DNA from 3 places in the Pseudomonas sp. B12(2026) genome. Region 1 is predicted to be linked to each of the others. Evidence: predicted binding sites of a transcription regulator. Region 1 holds the regulator's gene; each other region holds the start of a gene.
What was found. Region 1 encodes LexA, which represses DNA repair genes until DNA is damaged. Its sites were predicted from a motif close to CTGTNTNNNNANACAG; they were not measured.

Region 2: imuA (translesion DNA synthesis-associated protein ImuA) is a predicted target of LexA. The motif match lies at 1,570-1,585, and genes of this name have one in related genera.
Region 3: recN (DNA repair protein RecN) is a predicted target of LexA. The motif match lies at 2,611-2,626, and genes of this name have one in related genera.

What each region holds. Positions count from the first base shown of each region.
Region 1 is NZ_CM173430.1:1,969,657-1,975,001, reverse strand. Features, by position in the region: gene nagZ (beta-N-acetylhexosaminidase) at 1-161, opposite strand, end outside; gene AC3B6A_RS09295 (L,D-transpeptidase family protein) at 171-695, opposite strand; gene AC3B6A_RS09290 (TetR/AcrR family transcriptional regulator) at 752-1,462, opposite strand; gene lexA (transcriptional repressor LexA) at 1,705-2,319, shown strand; gene sulA (SOS-induced cell division inhibitor SulA) at 2,333-2,806, shown strand; gene AC3B6A_RS09275 (hypothetical protein) at 2,849-3,085, opposite strand; gene AC3B6A_RS09270 (DUF6586 family protein) at 3,199-3,720, opposite strand; gene topA (type I DNA topoisomerase) at 3,789-5,345, opposite strand, start outside.
Region 2 is NZ_CM173430.1:3,076,888-3,082,232, forward strand. Features, by position in the region: gene AC3B6A_RS14325 (ATP-dependent DNA helicase) at 1-851, shown strand, start outside; gene imuA (translesion DNA synthesis-associated protein ImuA) at 1,683-2,297, shown strand; gene AC3B6A_RS14335 (Y-family DNA polymerase) at 2,305-3,714, shown strand; gene AC3B6A_RS14340 (error-prone DNA polymerase) at 3,711-5,345, shown strand, end outside.
Region 3 is NZ_CM173430.1:5,037,563-5,042,907, reverse strand. Features, by position in the region: gene AC3B6A_RS23470 (outer membrane protein assembly factor BamE) at 1-267, opposite strand, end outside; gene fur (ferric iron uptake transcriptional regulator) at 364-768, shown strand; gene recN (DNA repair protein RecN) at 911-2,587, opposite strand; gene grpE (nucleotide exchange factor GrpE) at 2,785-3,348, shown strand; gene dnaK (molecular chaperone DnaK) at 3,438-5,345, shown strand, end outside.

The sequences.
Region 1 (5,345 bases):
CGCAGCGCGCGGATGGCCGCGCAGAGCTCGCGCACCTGGCGCGGCGACTCGATGTTGCGGGCGAAGATGATCAGGCCGCCCACTTCCGGGTGGCGCAGGATCTGGCGGTCCTCGGCGGTCAGCCAGGTGCCGCCGATGTCGAGCATCAGGGAGCCTTGCATGTGCATTCCTTAGTTCAGTTGCGGGGCCTGCCAGTGGGGGCAGGCAGCCTCTTCGATACGGACCCGGCAATGGAGCGGAACCCGGGGGAAGAGTTCCAGCAGGTCGTCATTGCGCAGGCGGATACAGCCGTGGGACAGCGGCGTGCCCATGGGCTCGCAGTCCGGCGTGCCGTGCAGGTAGATGTAACGGCGGAAGGTATCGATCTCGCCCATGCGATTGCGTCCCGGCTCGCAGCCGCTGAGCCAGAGGATGCGCGTGAGGATCCAGTCGCGGCCGGGAAACTCGTCGTGCAGCGCCTGGCTCCAGACCTCGCCGGTCCAGCGCCGCCCCTTGAGCACCGCGCCCCTGGGCAAACCTTCGCCGATACGCGCGCGAACCTGGTGCAGGCCACGCGGCGTGCAGCCGGACCCGCTCAGTTCGCCGGCACCGTTGGTCGCGGTGGAAACAGGCAGACGCAAGCGCAGACGCTCGCCGGCAAAGCCGTAGAGCATCTGGTCGGACAGGGAAATATGGAGGAAATCGAGGTCAGCCATGGCCGGCTACTTTAGCCGATCAGGACCGCACCGCCCAGCACGCGGCCGGGCGTCGTTCAGACCTTGGCTGGCGCGGCGGACGCCTTGGCGCGCGGCTTGAGCTGGGCACCGGCCAGCGACGGGTCGCTGATGCCGCTGTCGGCACGCATCCCGGCGGCGAGGAACGGCACCATCAGGCGCATCACCTGCTCGATGGAGGTGTTCACGCCGAAGTCGGTCTCGGCCATGGCGCGCAACGCCTTGATGCCGGACATGCTGAACGCCGCCGCCCCGAGCATGAAGTGCACGCGCCAGAACAGCTCCAGCGGCGGCAGGCGCGGCGAGGCTTCGTTCACCAGCAGCATGTAACGGCGGAACACCTTGCCGTAGACTTCCTCGAGGTATTTGCGCAGGTGGCCCTGGCTCTGGCTGAAGGCGAGGCCCAGCAGGCGCATGAAGATCGACAGGTCGTTGCCGCTGCGCGGCTTCACCGCCATGGCCTGGACGACGAGCAATTCGAGCAGCTCTTCCAGAGTGGCGCGCGGTGCGTCGGGCTTGGCCTGGCGACGATCCAGCTCCTTTTCGAGGCTGGCGCAGAACGGGCCGAGGAAGCGCGAGAAGACCGCCTGGATCAGCGCCTTCTTCGAGCCGAAGTGATAGTTCACCGCCGCGAGGTTCACCCCCGCCTTGCTGGTGATAAGACGCAAGGAAGTCTCAGCGAAGCCCTTCTCCGCGAACAGCTGTTCCGCAGCATCCAGGATGCGTTCGACGGTTTCCGACTGGGCCATGGCTACTCCGCCTGACAAACACTTGTTTGAAACATACGTTTCAGCCTCTTGCATTGTCAAGCAAAGCGCGATCGATTGTTAACAAAATCATAGGCAATGCGACGAGCTGACTTCAATCCCAGCAGGACGCTCGCCAGCCGGCACAGGTTACATCTCCCCGACCGCCGCGCGAAATTAGGCATTGCCAGGGCGCTTTCACTGTATATAATTCCAGTCACTGTATAAAAAGCCAGAGTATGGACATGCTGAAGCTGACGCCGCGCCAAGCCGAGATTCTCGCCTTCATCAAACGCTGCCTGGAAGCCAACGGCTATCCGCCCACCCGCGCGGAAATCGCCCAGGAACTCGGCTTCAAGTCGCCCAACGCCGCCGAGGAGCACCTCAAGGCCCTCGCCCGCAAGGGCGCCATCGAGATGACCCCGGGCGCCTCCCGCGGCATCCGCATCCCCGGCTTCGAGCCCAAGGCCGCCGCCAACGAGGACGAACTGCCGATCATCGGCCGCGTCGCCGCCGGTGCGCCGATCCTCGCCGAGCAGAACGTCGACGACACCTGCCGCATCAACCCCACCTTCTTCAACCCGCCGGCCGACTACCTGCTGCGCGTGCGCGGACAGAGCATGAAGGACGTCGGCATCCTCGACGGCGACCTGCTCGCCGTGCACGTCACCCGCGAAGCGCGCAACGGCCAGATCGTGGTCGCCCGCCTCGGCGAGGAAGTCACGGTGAAGCGCTTCAAGCGCGAAGGCAGCAAGGTCTGGCTGATCGCCGAGAACCCCGAGTTCGCCCCCATCGAGGTCGACCTCAAGGAACAGGAACTGGTCATCGAAGGCTTGAGCGTCGGCGTGATCCGTCGCTGAACAGGAGACATCCATGCAGTACCCGCAGCCGCTGAACCTGCCGCAACTCCCGCTGTTCCAGGAAGCACTCTGGGCGAGCGGTACTGCTCCCCTGCTCCCGGAGCTGATGGAAGACGAACCGGCCGATGACGAGAGCGCCTTCAGCGAGATCGCCCTGCGCGGCCTCCCCGGCCAGTGCCTGACCCTGCTGGCGCCGATGCTCCGCGAACTGAGCGAGGAAAGCGACTCGCGCTGGCTGACCCTGATCGCCCCGCCCGCCAGCCTGACCCCGGACTGGCTGCGCAAGGCCGGCCTGAACCGCGAACGCATCCTGCTGCTGCCGGCGCGTGACCAGACCGCCGCCCAGGCATTGGCCTGCGAGGCGCTGCGCCTGGGCAACAGTCATACGGTGGTGAGCTGGCTGAATCTCAACGCCAGGGCGCGCGCGCAGCTGTCCCGCGCCGCCGTTGCCGGCCAGGCGCAGAGCCTGAACATTCGCCTGGGATGAGGAAGAGGCTTCGCCGCGAGCGCCGCGAAGCCGGAACGAGCCTTAGTGCAGGACGCGCGGACCTTCGTCCATGCCGGTGTCGCCGCCTTCGGCGAGGCGGCCGGCCATCTGCACGCCAACATTGAACATCGCCTTGGCGATCTCGATGTGCTGGCCTTGCAGGAAGCCCTTGGCATCTTCGGAGAACTCCAGGGTCACCAGCGCCTCCTCATCCTCCGCACGACGCAGCACGATACGCCCGTCAGGCAGTTCCACGATTTCCAGAAATGAGGTTGGCATAGCGAAGGTTCTCCACAGCAGAACGCGTAGTGTAACAGCCACACCCGCTACACCCTAGCGCAACGTTCCGCCGGCCGACCGATTGGTCGCGGCTATGCGTATCGGAGCCTGCGTCAGAGCTCGGTCAGCGATGCGCGGAAGCGCAGCACCAGCTCTTTCAGGGACTTGCGCCAGGCCTCGAGCTCTTCGTTGCCCAGCTCGACCGGCTTCTCTTCGTCGATATTCACCGCCTGGATCAGCGGCTGGGTCGGGTCGACCTTGGCCTTCTTCGGCTCGCTCGGCGGCTGGAACAACGCGGCGTATGCGGCCAGCAGGCGGCCCAGCCAGGCTTCCGGGGACTGTGCCAGCTCGACCATTTCCGCCAGCTCCGGGCTCGGCGCGGCAGCCAGCACCTCTGCGTTCAGCAGCATGTCGACGCGCGGCGCACCCGCCTGCGGCAGACGGTAGTAGCCGGCGATCTCGTGGGCCACCCCCAGCACTGCACCATAGAGATGGAACAGCGCCGCTTCGCGCTCGGCCTGGATGCGTGCCTGGGCATTCATCGCGCGTGCCGCCTCGGCGTTGCGCCAGGCTTCCAGGGCCAGTCCGGCGAAGAACAGTTTCTGGTTGGTACGGGTATAGAGTTCGTGCGCCATGGCCAGGCCCTCTCGCAATCGACGTCGGCAGTATAAGCGCGCCCCGCCTCAGCGGGGCGCGCCTTCCATCAGCGCTTGTCTTCGGCCTTCCACTTGCCGCCGTCGTAGAACGCGCGCCAGCCGGTGGGTTTGCCCTCGACCTCGGACTGCACGTACTGCTCCTTGGTCTTGCGGCTGAAACGGATCACCGCCGGGCGGCCATCCGGGTCCTTCTGCGGGGCGGCGAGCAGGAAGTGGTACTTCGGATCCAGCTCTTCCTTGTGCGGCACCAGCTCGCTGACCAGCGGCGCGCGGGTCTCGCGGTTCTTCGGGAACTGGCTGGCGGCCAGGAACAGGCCGGAAGCGCCGTCGCGCAGCACGTAGATGTCGTCCACCTTCTCGCACTTGAGCTCCGGCATGCGGATGGCGTCCATCTTCGGCGGCGCGGGCTCGCCGTTCTTCAGCAGCTTGCGGGTGTTCTTGCAGGTCGGGTTGGTGCAACCGAAGAACTTGCCGAAACGGCCGGTCTTGAGCTGCATCTCGCTGCCACACTTGTCGCATTCCAGGCTCGGGCCTTCGTAGCCCTTGATCCGGTACTGGCCTTCCTCGATCTCGTAGCCCAGGCAGTCCGGGTTGTTGCCGCAGATATGCAGCTTGTGCTTCTCGTCGACCAGGTAGGCGTCCATCGCGGTGCTGCAGATCGGGCAGCGGTGCTTGCCGCGCAGCACACGGGATTCGGACTCGCCCTCGTCATCCGCGGCGATTTCGTCGCCCGGGATCAGGTTGACCGTCGCCTTGCAGCGCTCCTTCGGCGGCAGGCTGTAGCCCGAGCAACCGAGGAACACCCCGGTGGAGGCGGTGCGGATCATCATCGGCCGGCCGCACTCGCGGCAGGGGATGCTGGTCAGGGTCGGCTGGTTGGCGCGCATGCCGTCGTTGGCGGCCTCGGCCAGGTCGAGCTTCTTGCGGAAGTCGCCGTAGAACTCGTCCAGCAGGTGCTTCCAGTCGCGCTCGCCCTGGGCCACGTCATCGAGGTGCTCTTCCATGCCGGCGGTGAAGCCGTAGTCCATCAGGTTGGAGAAGCTCTCGTTGAGTCGGTCGGTGACGATGTCGCCCATCTTTTCCGCATAGAAGCGGCGGTTGTGGGTGGTGACGTAGCCGCGCTCCTGGATGGTGGAGATGATCGCCGCGTAGGTGGACGGACGGCCGATGCCGCGCTTTTCCAGCTCCTTGACCAGGCTGGCTTCGGAGAAGCGCGCCGGCGGCTTGGTGAAGTGCTGGCTCGGATCGAGCTTGAGCAGCTTCATGCTCTCACCCTGGTTCATCACCGGCAGGACGTCGTCCTCGCCCGGCTTGCTCTGCTGCGGCAGCACCTTGGTGTAGCCGTCGAACTTGAGGATGCGGCCCTTGGCGCGCAGCTCGAAGTCGCCGGCGGCGACGCTGACGGTGGTGGACAGGTATTCGGCCGGCGGCATCTGGCAGGCCACGAACTGGCGCCAGATCAGGTCGTACAGGCGCTCGGCGTCGCGCTCCATGCCCGACAACTGGGTCGGACGCAGGTTGACGTCGGACGGACGAATCGCTTCGTGCGCTTCCTGGGCGCCTTCCTTGCTGGAGTAGAAGTTCGGCTTGGCCGGCAGGTACTT
Region 2 (5,345 bases), 1.1 Mb from region 1:
ACGATGTCAGCGCGCGGCGCGTGCTTTCGACCCTGTGCCTGCGCAACGTGGTGCCGGCGCCCTTCCTCGCCGAACGCTTCAAGGTGGCCCACAGCACCACGCTGTTCTCCGCCACGCTGACCCCGGCGCACTACTACGCCGACCTGCTCGGCCTGCCGGAAGACGCCGGCTGGCGCGAGGTGGAATCGCCGTTCCGCGCCGAACAGCTGGAAGTCCACGCGCTGAGCAACCTGTCCACCCGCTACCAGCACCGCGAAGCCAGCCTCACGCCGATCAGCACCCTGATGGCCCGGCAGTTCCGCGCCCGGCCCGGCAACTACCTGGCCTTCTTCAGCAGCTACGCCTACCTGCAGCAGGCGCTGGAGCGTTTCAGCGCCGAGCACCCGGACATTCCCCGCTGGGTGCAGTCGCGCAGCATGAACGAGCTGGAGCGCCAGGCCTTTCTCGACCGTTTCACCACGGAATCGCGCGGCATCGGCTTCGCCGTGCTCGGCGGCGCCTTCGGCGAGGGCATCGACCTGCCGGGCGACCGGCTGATCGGCGCCTTCATCGCCACGCTGGGACTGCCGCAGGTGAACGCGGTCAACGAGGAGATCAAGCAGCGCATGCAGGGGATGTTCGGCGACGGCTACGACTACACCTACCTGTTTCCCGGCTTGCAGAAGGTCGTCCAGGCGGCTGGACGGGTGATCCGCACGCCCACGGATTCGGGGGTGATCTACCTGCTCGACGACCGCTTCAACCAGCCCGCCGTGCGGCGGTTGCTGCCGGGGTGGTGGAAGCCGGAGCGGCTGAAATTCATCGCCGACCCGCCACGCGCGAAGGCACCGCAGGGGGACCTGCTGTTGTAGGAGCGGAGCTTCTCCGCGATGCTCCTGCTCTTCGTAGGGTAGATAACGCCACGCGCTATCCACCGTCTTGTGCGGCGTTTCTGCGCCGCTTCGGCGTGCGCTGGGAGATTTGGTTTCGCCCTCCCGGGCGAGTCCCTTTTGGCGCCCCAAAAGGAACCAAAAGGGCCCGTCCCGACATCCGGGTCTTCGCTTCGCTCAGACTCCCCTCGCTCCGGCATTGCTCCGAGGGTCGGCGTACAAGGGCCGTCCCTGGCCCTTTACGCCTCTCGCGGCATCCATGCCGCTCGCCCCTCTGCGCAATACCTCCACTCGGCCTCCTGACGGGACCCCGCGCGCGCCTGCAATTTCGGTGTGACAGACAGAGCCAGGGCTGAAGGATCTCTCTTCGTAGGATGGCGTGGAGCGAAGCGATACCCATCAAGGTGGATAACGCTGCGCGTTATCCACCCTGCAAGAGCATCGCGGACGGAGTCCGCTCTTACGAAAGCCGATCCCGCCGTAGGAGCGGACTTCGTCCGCGATCAGCCCCGGTTCGCGAGCAAGCTCGCTCCTACGAAATGCGCTCCGAGTTTTCCCTGTAGGAGCGAGCTTGCTCGCGAACCCGCCCGGCGCCGGCTTTGCCGGCGAATCGCGGAGAAGGTCCGTTCCCACGAGAGCCGCCTCCGCCACGCCTGAATCCCCTCCAGCCCCCATTGACGGCCCCATCCCACCAGATAAACTGTATATCCATACAGCATAATCCGAGTTTTCCATGCCCCGCTTACCCACTTTCCTCGCCCGGCCTTCACGCCGGGCGCATGACCGTCGCCGCTCGCCGGCCGGGAGGCCGTGATGGGCAACGTGGTCGCGCTCGATACCCTGTTCCACCAGCGCCAGGTCTGGAAAGGCCAGCCCCAGGGCCTGCCGCCCAGCCGGCAGCCCACCGGCCATGCCGTGCTGGACGCCGCCCTGCCCAGCGGCGGCTGGCCGGAAGCGGCGCTCAGCGAAATCCTCCTGGCCGCCGAAGGCACCGGCGAACTGCAACTGGTCTGGCCGACCCTGGCGCGGCTCAGCGCAGCGGGCGAGCGCATCGTGCTGGTGGCGCCGCCCCACGTGCCCTACCCGGCCGCCTGGCAGGCCGCCGGCGTTGTGCTCGAGCAACTGGCCATCGTCCGTGCAACGGGCCGCGATGCGCTCTGGGCCGCCGAGCAGTGCCTGCGCTCGGGCAGTTGCGGCGCGGTGCTGTGCTGGCCGCAGCAGGCCGACGATCGCGCCCTGCGCCGTCTGCAGGTGGCCGCCGAAACCGGCCAGACCCTGGCCATCGCCTACCGCTCGCAGCGCGAAGCGCTGAACCCGTCGCCCGCCGCCCTGCGCCTGGCGCTGGACGCAAGCCCTGCGCAACTGCGCGTGCTCAAGTGCCGGGGTGGCCTGGCGCCGGCGCGGCCCATCCCGCTGCCCTGGCACTGAGGCCGAGATGCTCTGGGCCTGCATCCTCCTGCCGCAGCTGGCGATGGACGGCGTGCTGCGCGGCCGTCCCGAGCCGGACGCCGCCCTGGCGCTGCTCGCCGGGCCGCCGCAGCGCCGCGTGCTGCAAGCGGTGAACCCGGCGGCGCGGGCGCTGGGGCTCAAGCCCGGCCAGTCGCTCACCGCCGCCCAGGCCCTGAGCCGCGACCTCGCCACCGCCGAGTACGACCTGCGCGAAGTGGAGCGCTGGCAGAACCTGCTGGCCGCCTGGGCCTACGGCTTCAGCTCGCAGGTCAGCCAGCACTACCCGCGCGCGCTGCTGCTGGAGGTGCAGTCCAGCCTGCAACTGTTCGGCCCCTGGCCGCGTTTCGAGGCGCGCCTGCGCGAAGAATTGAACGGGCTGGGCTTTCGCCACCGCATCACCGCCGCGCCCAACCCGGCCGCCGCGCGCATCCTCGCCAACGGCCACGACGGCCTGGCGATCCACGACCCCGACCAACTGCGCCAGTGCCTGGGCCGGATGCCGCTGGAACGCCTCGGCCTGGACCGCGACGCCGCCACCGCGCTGGGTCGCATGGGCCTGCGCAGCCTGCAGCAACTGCTCGCCCTGCCGCGCGAAAGCCTGGCCCGGCGCTTCCCGGCGCAGCTGCTGCGGCAGGTCGACACCCTGCTCGGCCTGCGCCCGCTGGCCCTGGAGTTCTACCGGCCGCCGGACCGTTTCGAATCGCGCATCGAGCTGAATTTCGACGTGGAATCGACCCAGGCGCTGCTGTTCCCGCTGCGCCGCCTGACCGCCGACCTCGCCGCCTTCCTCGCCGGGCGCGACAGCGGCGTGCAGCGCTTCACCCTGCACCTGGAGCACCACGAAGGCAGCGACACGCAGATGCCGGTCGGCCTGCTCAGCGCCGAGCGCGAGGCGGCGATGCTCTTCGAGCTGAGCCGCGGCCGCCTGGAGCAACTGCAACTGCGCGCCCCGGTGCACAGCGTGCGATTGGTGGCCGACGACCTGCCGCCCTTCGTGCCGCAGCACCGCGAGCTGTTCGACGACCGCCCGCAGCAATCGCAGCCCTGGGAACAGCTGCGCGAACGCCTGCGCGCACGGCTGGGCGACGACGCCGTGCACGGCCTCGGCGGCCGCGCCGAACACCGTCCGGAGCGCGCCTGGCAGGACAGCTCCACCCCGCGCCTCCCCATCGTCCAGGCCCCGCGCCCCGGCTGGCTGCTGACCGAGCCGCAGCCGCTGCGCGAGTTCGCCCCGACCCTGCTGGCCGGCCCCGAGCGCATCGAATCCGGCTGGTGGGACGGCGAAGACGTCCGCCGCGACTACTACCAGGTGCGCACCCGCAGCGGCCAGCGCGCCTGGGCCTTCCGCCCGGTGGGCGACGAGGGGCCGCTGCTGCTGCACGGCTGGTTCGCATGAACGCGCCGGATGACGGCATCGGTTATGCCGAGCTGCACTGCCTGTCCAATTTCAGCTTCCAGCGCGGCGCCTCCAGCGCCGCCGAGCTGTTCGAGCGGGCGAAGAAGCTCGGCTACCGCGCGCTGGCGATCACCGACGAATGCAGCCTGGCCGGCATCGTCCGCGCCTGGCAGGCGGCCAAGGAGCACGAAATCCCGCTGATCACCGGCAGCGAACTGAGCGTCGAGCAAGGCCCGAAGCTGGTGCTGCTGGCGGAGAACCTCACCGGCTACGAAAACCTCTGCCGCCTGCTCACCCATGCCCGCCGTCGCGCCGAGAAAGGCAGCTACCGCCTGGTGCGCGCGGACTTCGACGGCAACCTCGACCACCTGCTGGCGATCTGGCTGCCGCGAGACGACCAGGACGCCGACGGCCTCTGGCTGCGCGAGCGCTTCCCCGCACGCCTGTGGCTCGGCGTCGAACTGCACAAGGGCCCGGACGACGCCGCCATGCTGCGCCGCCTGCGGGCACAGGCCACGCGCCTGGACATCCCCGCCGTGGCCTGCGGCGACGTGCACATGCACGCCCGCGGCCGCCGCGCCCTGCAGGACTGCATGACCGCCATCCGCCAGCACCTGCCGGTGCACGAGGCCGGCCAGCACCTCTACCCCAACGGCGAACGCCACCTGCGCCCGCGCGAGGTGCTGGCGTCGGTCTACCCGGCCGAGTTGCTGGCGGAGACGTTGCGGATTGCCGGGCGCTGCAGCTTCGATCTCGATCAACTGGACTACCAATACCCCCGCGAGCTGGTGCCCGAAGGCCACACGCCGACCACCTGGCTGCGGGAGAAGACCGAGGAAGGCATCAGGCAGCGCTGGCCGGATGGCGCGAGTGAAAAGACGCGCCGCCAGGTGGAATACGAGCTGGAGCTGATCGCCGAGCTGGAATACGACAGCTACTTCCTCACGGTCCACGACATCGTCGCCTTTGCACGCAAGGAAGGAATCCTCTGCCAGGGACGCGGCTCGGCGGCCAACTCGGTGGTCTGCTTCGCCCTCGGCATCACCGAACTGGACCCGTCCAAGGCCAATCTGCTGTTCGAACGCTTCATCTCCCGCGAACGCAACGAACCGCCGGATATCGACGTCGACTTCGAGCACGATCGCCGCGAGGAAGTCATCCAGTACATCTTCCGCCGCTACGGCCGTTCGCGCGCCGCGCTGACCGCCGTGGTCAGCACCTATCACGGCACCGGCGCGATACGCGACATCGCCAAGGCCCTCGGCCTGCCGCCCGACCAGGTGGGCGCCCTGGCCGCCTGCTGCGGCCGCTGGAGCGACGAGCTGCCATCCACGGAGCGGCTGGTGGAAGCCGGCTTCGACCCGGACAGCCCGGTGCTACGCCGGGTGCTGGCGCTTACCGAGCAACTGATCGGCTTCCCCCGCCACCTGTCGCAGCACCCCGGCGGCTTCGTGATCTCCCAGCAGCCACTGGAAACCCTGGTCCCGGTGGAAAACGCCGCGATGCCCGAGCGCACGCTGATCCAGTGGGACAAGGACGACCTCGACGCCGTCCGCCTGCTCAAGGTCGATGTGCTCTCCCTTGGCATGCTCAGCGCGCTGCGCCGCTGCTTCAACCTGATAGAGCGCTAT
Region 3 (5,345 bases), 2.9 Mb from region 1:
CTGCTGGCGCTGTGAGCCGCCCGGCTGGATGCTGTACAGGTAGTCCCAGCGATTGGGGTGGAAAGTGTCGGTGATCAACGGGTTACCCATGATAAACCGCACTTGGCGCCGGGTCATTCCGGGCTTCAACTGGTCTATCATGTCTTGTGTTACGACGTTGCCCTGCTGGATATCGATCTTGTAGACCCCCGGGAAAGAGCAACCGGCGAGTGCGGCGAGTCCCAGCGCGAAAGCGAGACTGGTCAGCATGAGCTTGGCGTTTTGCATCGAGGGGTGACTTCCACTATCTTGGCTGAGCGACGAAACCCCGATCATACCTGCATTGATGGAAGCTGCGAAGCATCCCGCGCCGAGAAAGCACACATGGTTGAAAATAACGAACTGCGCAAAGTCGGACTGAAGGTCACGCTGCCGCGCGTCAAGATCCTCCAGATGCTCGATTCCGCCGAGCAACGCCACATGAGCGCGGAGGATGTTTACAAAGCGCTGATGGAGGCGGGGGAAGACGTAGGTCTGGCCACCGTCTATCGCGTACTGACCCAGTTCGAGGCCGCCGGTCTGGTGGTTCGCCACAACTTCGACGGCGGCCATGCCGTCTTCGAGCTGGCCGACAGCGGTCATCACGACCACATGGTCTGCGTCGATACCGGCGAAGTCATCGAGTTCATGGACTCGGAAATCGAGAAGCGCCAGAGGGCGATCGTCAACGAGCGCGGTTTCGACCTCGTCGATCACAACCTGGTGCTCTACGTGCGCAAGAAGAAATAAGCGTACGCGCAATGCAGAACGGCGACCCTCGGGTCGCCGTTTTCGTTTAGCGGCTTTTCGCGGGAGCGGGCTTGCTCGCAAACGATTTTGCTGGCGGCTCCGGCGTTATGCGGTTCGCGAGCAAGCTCGCTCCTACAGGGATTTATCCCTGTGTCGCCGAATCCACCATCTTGCGCGCGTGGGCGAGGGATTCCTTGGTCAGGTCGACGCCGCCGAGCATGCGGGCGATTTCCTCGATGCGCTCGGCCTTCTTCAGGTTGGCGACGGCGGTGCGGGTTTCGCTGGTGTCGCGGTCCTTGTGCACGAACAGGTGCTGGTGGCCCTGGGCGGCGACCTGTGGCAGGTGGGTGACGGTTAGCACCTGGCCGCGCTCGCCCAGGCGGCGCAGCAGCTGGCCGACCACTTCGGCGGTGGGGCCGCCGATGCCGACGTCGACTTCGTCGAAGACCAGGGTGGGAATACGCGAGGTCTGCGCGGTGATCACCTGGATCGCCAGGCTGATGCGTGACAATTCGCCGCCGGAGGCGACCTTCGCCAGCCCCTTCATCGGTTGCCCGGGGTTGGCGCTGACCAGGAATTCCAGCTGCTCCAGGCCGTTCACCTGCGGCTCGTCCGAAGCGGCATCGCGCAGCTCGATGGCGAAGCGCCCGCCGGGCATGCCCAGGCGCTGCATCTCGACTTCCACCGCCTTGGCCAGTTGCGGCGCGGCGCTGCGGCGGATGCGGCCGAGTTCGTCCGCCTTCTCCCGATAATGCCGGGCATAGGCGGCCAGCTCGTCGCCCAGGCGCTCGACGGCTTCGTCGTCGGCGTTCAGCGCTTCCAGTTCATCCAGCAGGCGTTGCTGCAGTTCCTGCAGTTCGTGCGGCTGTGCCCGGTGCTTGCGTGCCAGGCTGTAGATGGCGTCCATGCGTTCTTCCAGTTGCTGCAGGCGCATGGGGTCGGCGTCGAAGTTGTCGACGAAGCGGTTCAGCTCGCCAATGGCTTCTTCGACCTGGATCTGCGCGCTGGACAGCAGGTTTACCGCTTCGCCCAGCGCGGGCGGCTGGCTCGGGAAGGCGGTGAGGCGGTTGAGACTCGAGGTCAGGGCGGAGAGCACGTTGCCGGCGTCGCTCTCGCTGCACAGTTCCACCACCTGGCGGCAGGCGGCGATCAGGCTGCCGGCGTTGCTCAGGGTCTTGTGCTCGGCTTCCAGCGTCTCCAGTTCGTTGTCGCCCAGGCCGAGGTTTTCCAGCTCTTCCAGCTGGTAGCTGAGCAACTGGTGCCGGGCGCGCTGCTCGTCTCCGTTGCGCGACAGGCGGTCCAGCTCCTGGCGAGTCTGCTTCCAGCGTTGCGCGGCGAGCTGTACCTGGCGCGCGAGGTCCTGGCTGCCGGCGTATTCGTCGAGCAGGCGGCGGTGGGTGTCGGCCTTGAGCAGGGACTGGTGCTCGTGCTGGCTGTGGATGTCGATGAGCAGCTCGCCCAGGTGCTTGAGGTCGCCGAGCGGGCAGGGCGTGCCGTTGATGTAGGCGCGGGAGCGGCCTTCGGCGGTGATCACCCGGCGCAGGATGCACGGGCCGTCCTGTTCCAGGTCGCGCTCGGCCAGCCAGTCGCGGGCCTCGGCGATGGCGGCGACATCGAAGCTGGCGAGAATGTCGGCCTTGTCGGCGCCGGGGCGGACCACGCCGCTGTCGGCGCGATCGCCCAGGGCCAGGCCAAGGGCGTCGAGCATGATCGATTTGCCGGCGCCGGTTTCGCCGGTGATCACGGTCATGCCGGCGGCGAGCTCGAGATCGAGGTGCTCGACGATGGCGTAGTTGTGCACGGACAGATGAACCAGCATGGGCGGTGGCTCCGCAGAAATGTCTGGTTATTTATACAGTATTTTCCGCCGCTGGCAATTCTCTCTCGTCTCCCAGGGCCTTCCCTTGAGGCCGGCACCCTTGAACTCGAAAAAATGCCCCCCATATAGACGGCAGAGTCGCGGATCATTGGGTTCGCTTTGTTTTCAAAGGCTTATTTTCTTTTTTGGAGAGTGGCATGTCTGACGAGCAACAGACTCAGGATTCCCAGTTCAACGAGCAGCCGGAAACCGGCGCCGCCGAGGACCTGAACGCCCGCGTGCTGGAGCTGGAAGAACAGGTCGCCGCGGCGAAGGACCAGAGCCTGCGCGCCGTTGCCGAACTGCAGAACGTCCGCCGCCGTGCCGAGCAGGACGTGGAGAAGGCGCACAAGTTCGCCCTGGAGAAGTTCGCCGGCGACCTGCTGCCGATCGTCGATACCCTGGAGCGCGCGCTGGAGATGTCCAGCCCGGACGACGGGGCGATCAAGCCGATGCGCGAAGGCATCGAGCTGACCCTGAAGATGTTCCACGACACGCTCAAGCGCTACAGCCTGGAGCCGGTCGACCCGCACGGCGAGCCGTTCAATCCCGAGCATCACCAGGCCATGGCGATGGAGGAGAGTGTGCACCTGGAGCCCGGCAGCGTGGTCAAGGTGTTCCAGAAGGGCTACCTGCTCAATGGCCGCCTGCTGCGCCCGGCGATGGTCGTGGTCAGCAAGGCGCCCGAACAAACCCCGCCTTCGATCGACGAGAAGGCTTGAAATCCACCACCCGGTCCCCATCTGGGTAATCAACCGAGCCAAAGACCCGCAACAGGGTCAGCGCGGAATCTAATTTCTGGAGAGTGAATATGGGCAAAATCATTGGTATCGACCTGGGGACCACCAACTCCTGTGTGTCCATCCTGGAGAACGGTAACGTCAAGGTCATCGAGAACGCCGAAGGCGCTCGTACCACCCCGTCGATCATCGGTTACGCCAACGATGGCGAGATCCTGGTCGGCCAGCCGGCCAAGCGCCAGGCAGTGACCAACCCGAAGAACACCCTGTACGCAGTCAAGCGCCTGATCGGCCGCCGCTTCGAGGAAGACGTCGTACAGAAAGACATCAAGATGGTGCCGTACAACATCGTCAAGGCTGACAACGGCGACGCCTGGGTCGAGGCCAAGGGCCAGAAGATGGCTCCGCCGCAGGTCTCCGCCGAAGTCCTGAAGAAGATGAAGAAAACCGCCGAGGACTACCTGGGCGAGCCGGTCACCGAAGCGGTCATTACCGTTCCGGCCTACTTCAACGACAGTCAGCGCCAGGCCACCAAGGACGCCGGCCGCATCGCCGGCCTGGACGTCAAGCGCATCATCAACGAGCCGACCGCGGCCGCGCTGGCCTACGGCCTGGACAAGGCCAAGGGCGACCACACCATCATCGTCTACGACCTGGGTGGCGGTACCTTCGACGTTTCCGTGATCGAGATCGCCGAAGTCGATGGCGAGCACCAGTTCGAAGTGCTGGCCACCAACGGCGACACCTTCCTCGGTGGTGAAGACTTCGACCTGCGCCTGATCGACTACCTCGTCGAGGAATTCAAGAAAGAGTCGGGCATGGACCTCAAGGGCGACCCGCTGGCCATGCAGCGCCTGAAGGAAGCTGCCGAGAAGGCCAAGATCGAGCTGTCCTCGACCCAGCAGACCGACGTCAACCTGCCGTACGTCACCGCTGACGCCAGCGGCCCGAAACACCTGAACGTCAAGGTGTCCCGCGCCAAGCTGGAATCCCTGGTGGAAGACCTGGTCACCCGCACCATTGAGCCGTGCCGCGTTGCGCTGAAAGACGCCGGCCTGGACGTCTCGAAGATCGACGAAGTGATCCTGGTCGGTGGCCAGACCCGCATGCCGCTGGTGCAGAAGACCGTTGCCGAGTTCTTCGGCAAGGAAGCGCGCAAGGACGTCAACCCGGACGAAGCCGTCGCCATGGGCGCCGCCATCCAGGGCGCCGTGCTGGCCGGCGATGTGAAGGACGTGCTGCTGCTCGACGTCACCCCGCTGACCCTGGGCATCGAGACCCTCGGTGGCGTGATGACCGCGCTGATCGACAAGAACACCACCATCCCGACCAAGAAGTCGCAGGTGTTCTCCACCGCCGACGACAACCAGGGCGCCGTGACCATCCACGTGCTGCAGGGCGAGCGCAAGCAGGCCGCGCAGAACAAGTCGCTGGGCAAGTTCGACCTGGCCGACATCCCGCCGGCTCCGCGCGGCGTGCCGCAGATCGAAGTGACCTTCGATATCGACGCCAACGGCATCCTGCACGTGGGCGCGAAGGACAAGGCCACCGGCAAGCAGCAGTCCATCGTGATCAAGGCCTCCTCGGGCCTGTCCGAGGAAGAAATCGCGCAAATGGTGCGTGACGCCGAGGCCAACGCCGAGGAAGACCGCAAGTTCGAGGAACTGGCCGCTGCCCGCAACCAGGGCGACGCGCTGGTCCACGCCACTCGCAAGATGATCACCGAGGCCGCCGACAAGGCCACCGCCGAGGAAAAGGCTGCCATCGAGAAGGCGCTGGGCGAGCTGGAAGTCGCCGTGAAGGGCGACGACAAGGCCGAGATCGAGGCGAAGATGAACGCGCTGTCCCAGGCGTCCGCTCCGCTGGCTCAGAAGATGTACGCCGAACAGCCGCAGCCGGGCGCTGCCGCTCAGGGCGAGGCCGCTGACGACAAGGCGGGCGACGATGTCGTCGACGCCGAGTTCGAAGAGGTCAAGGAG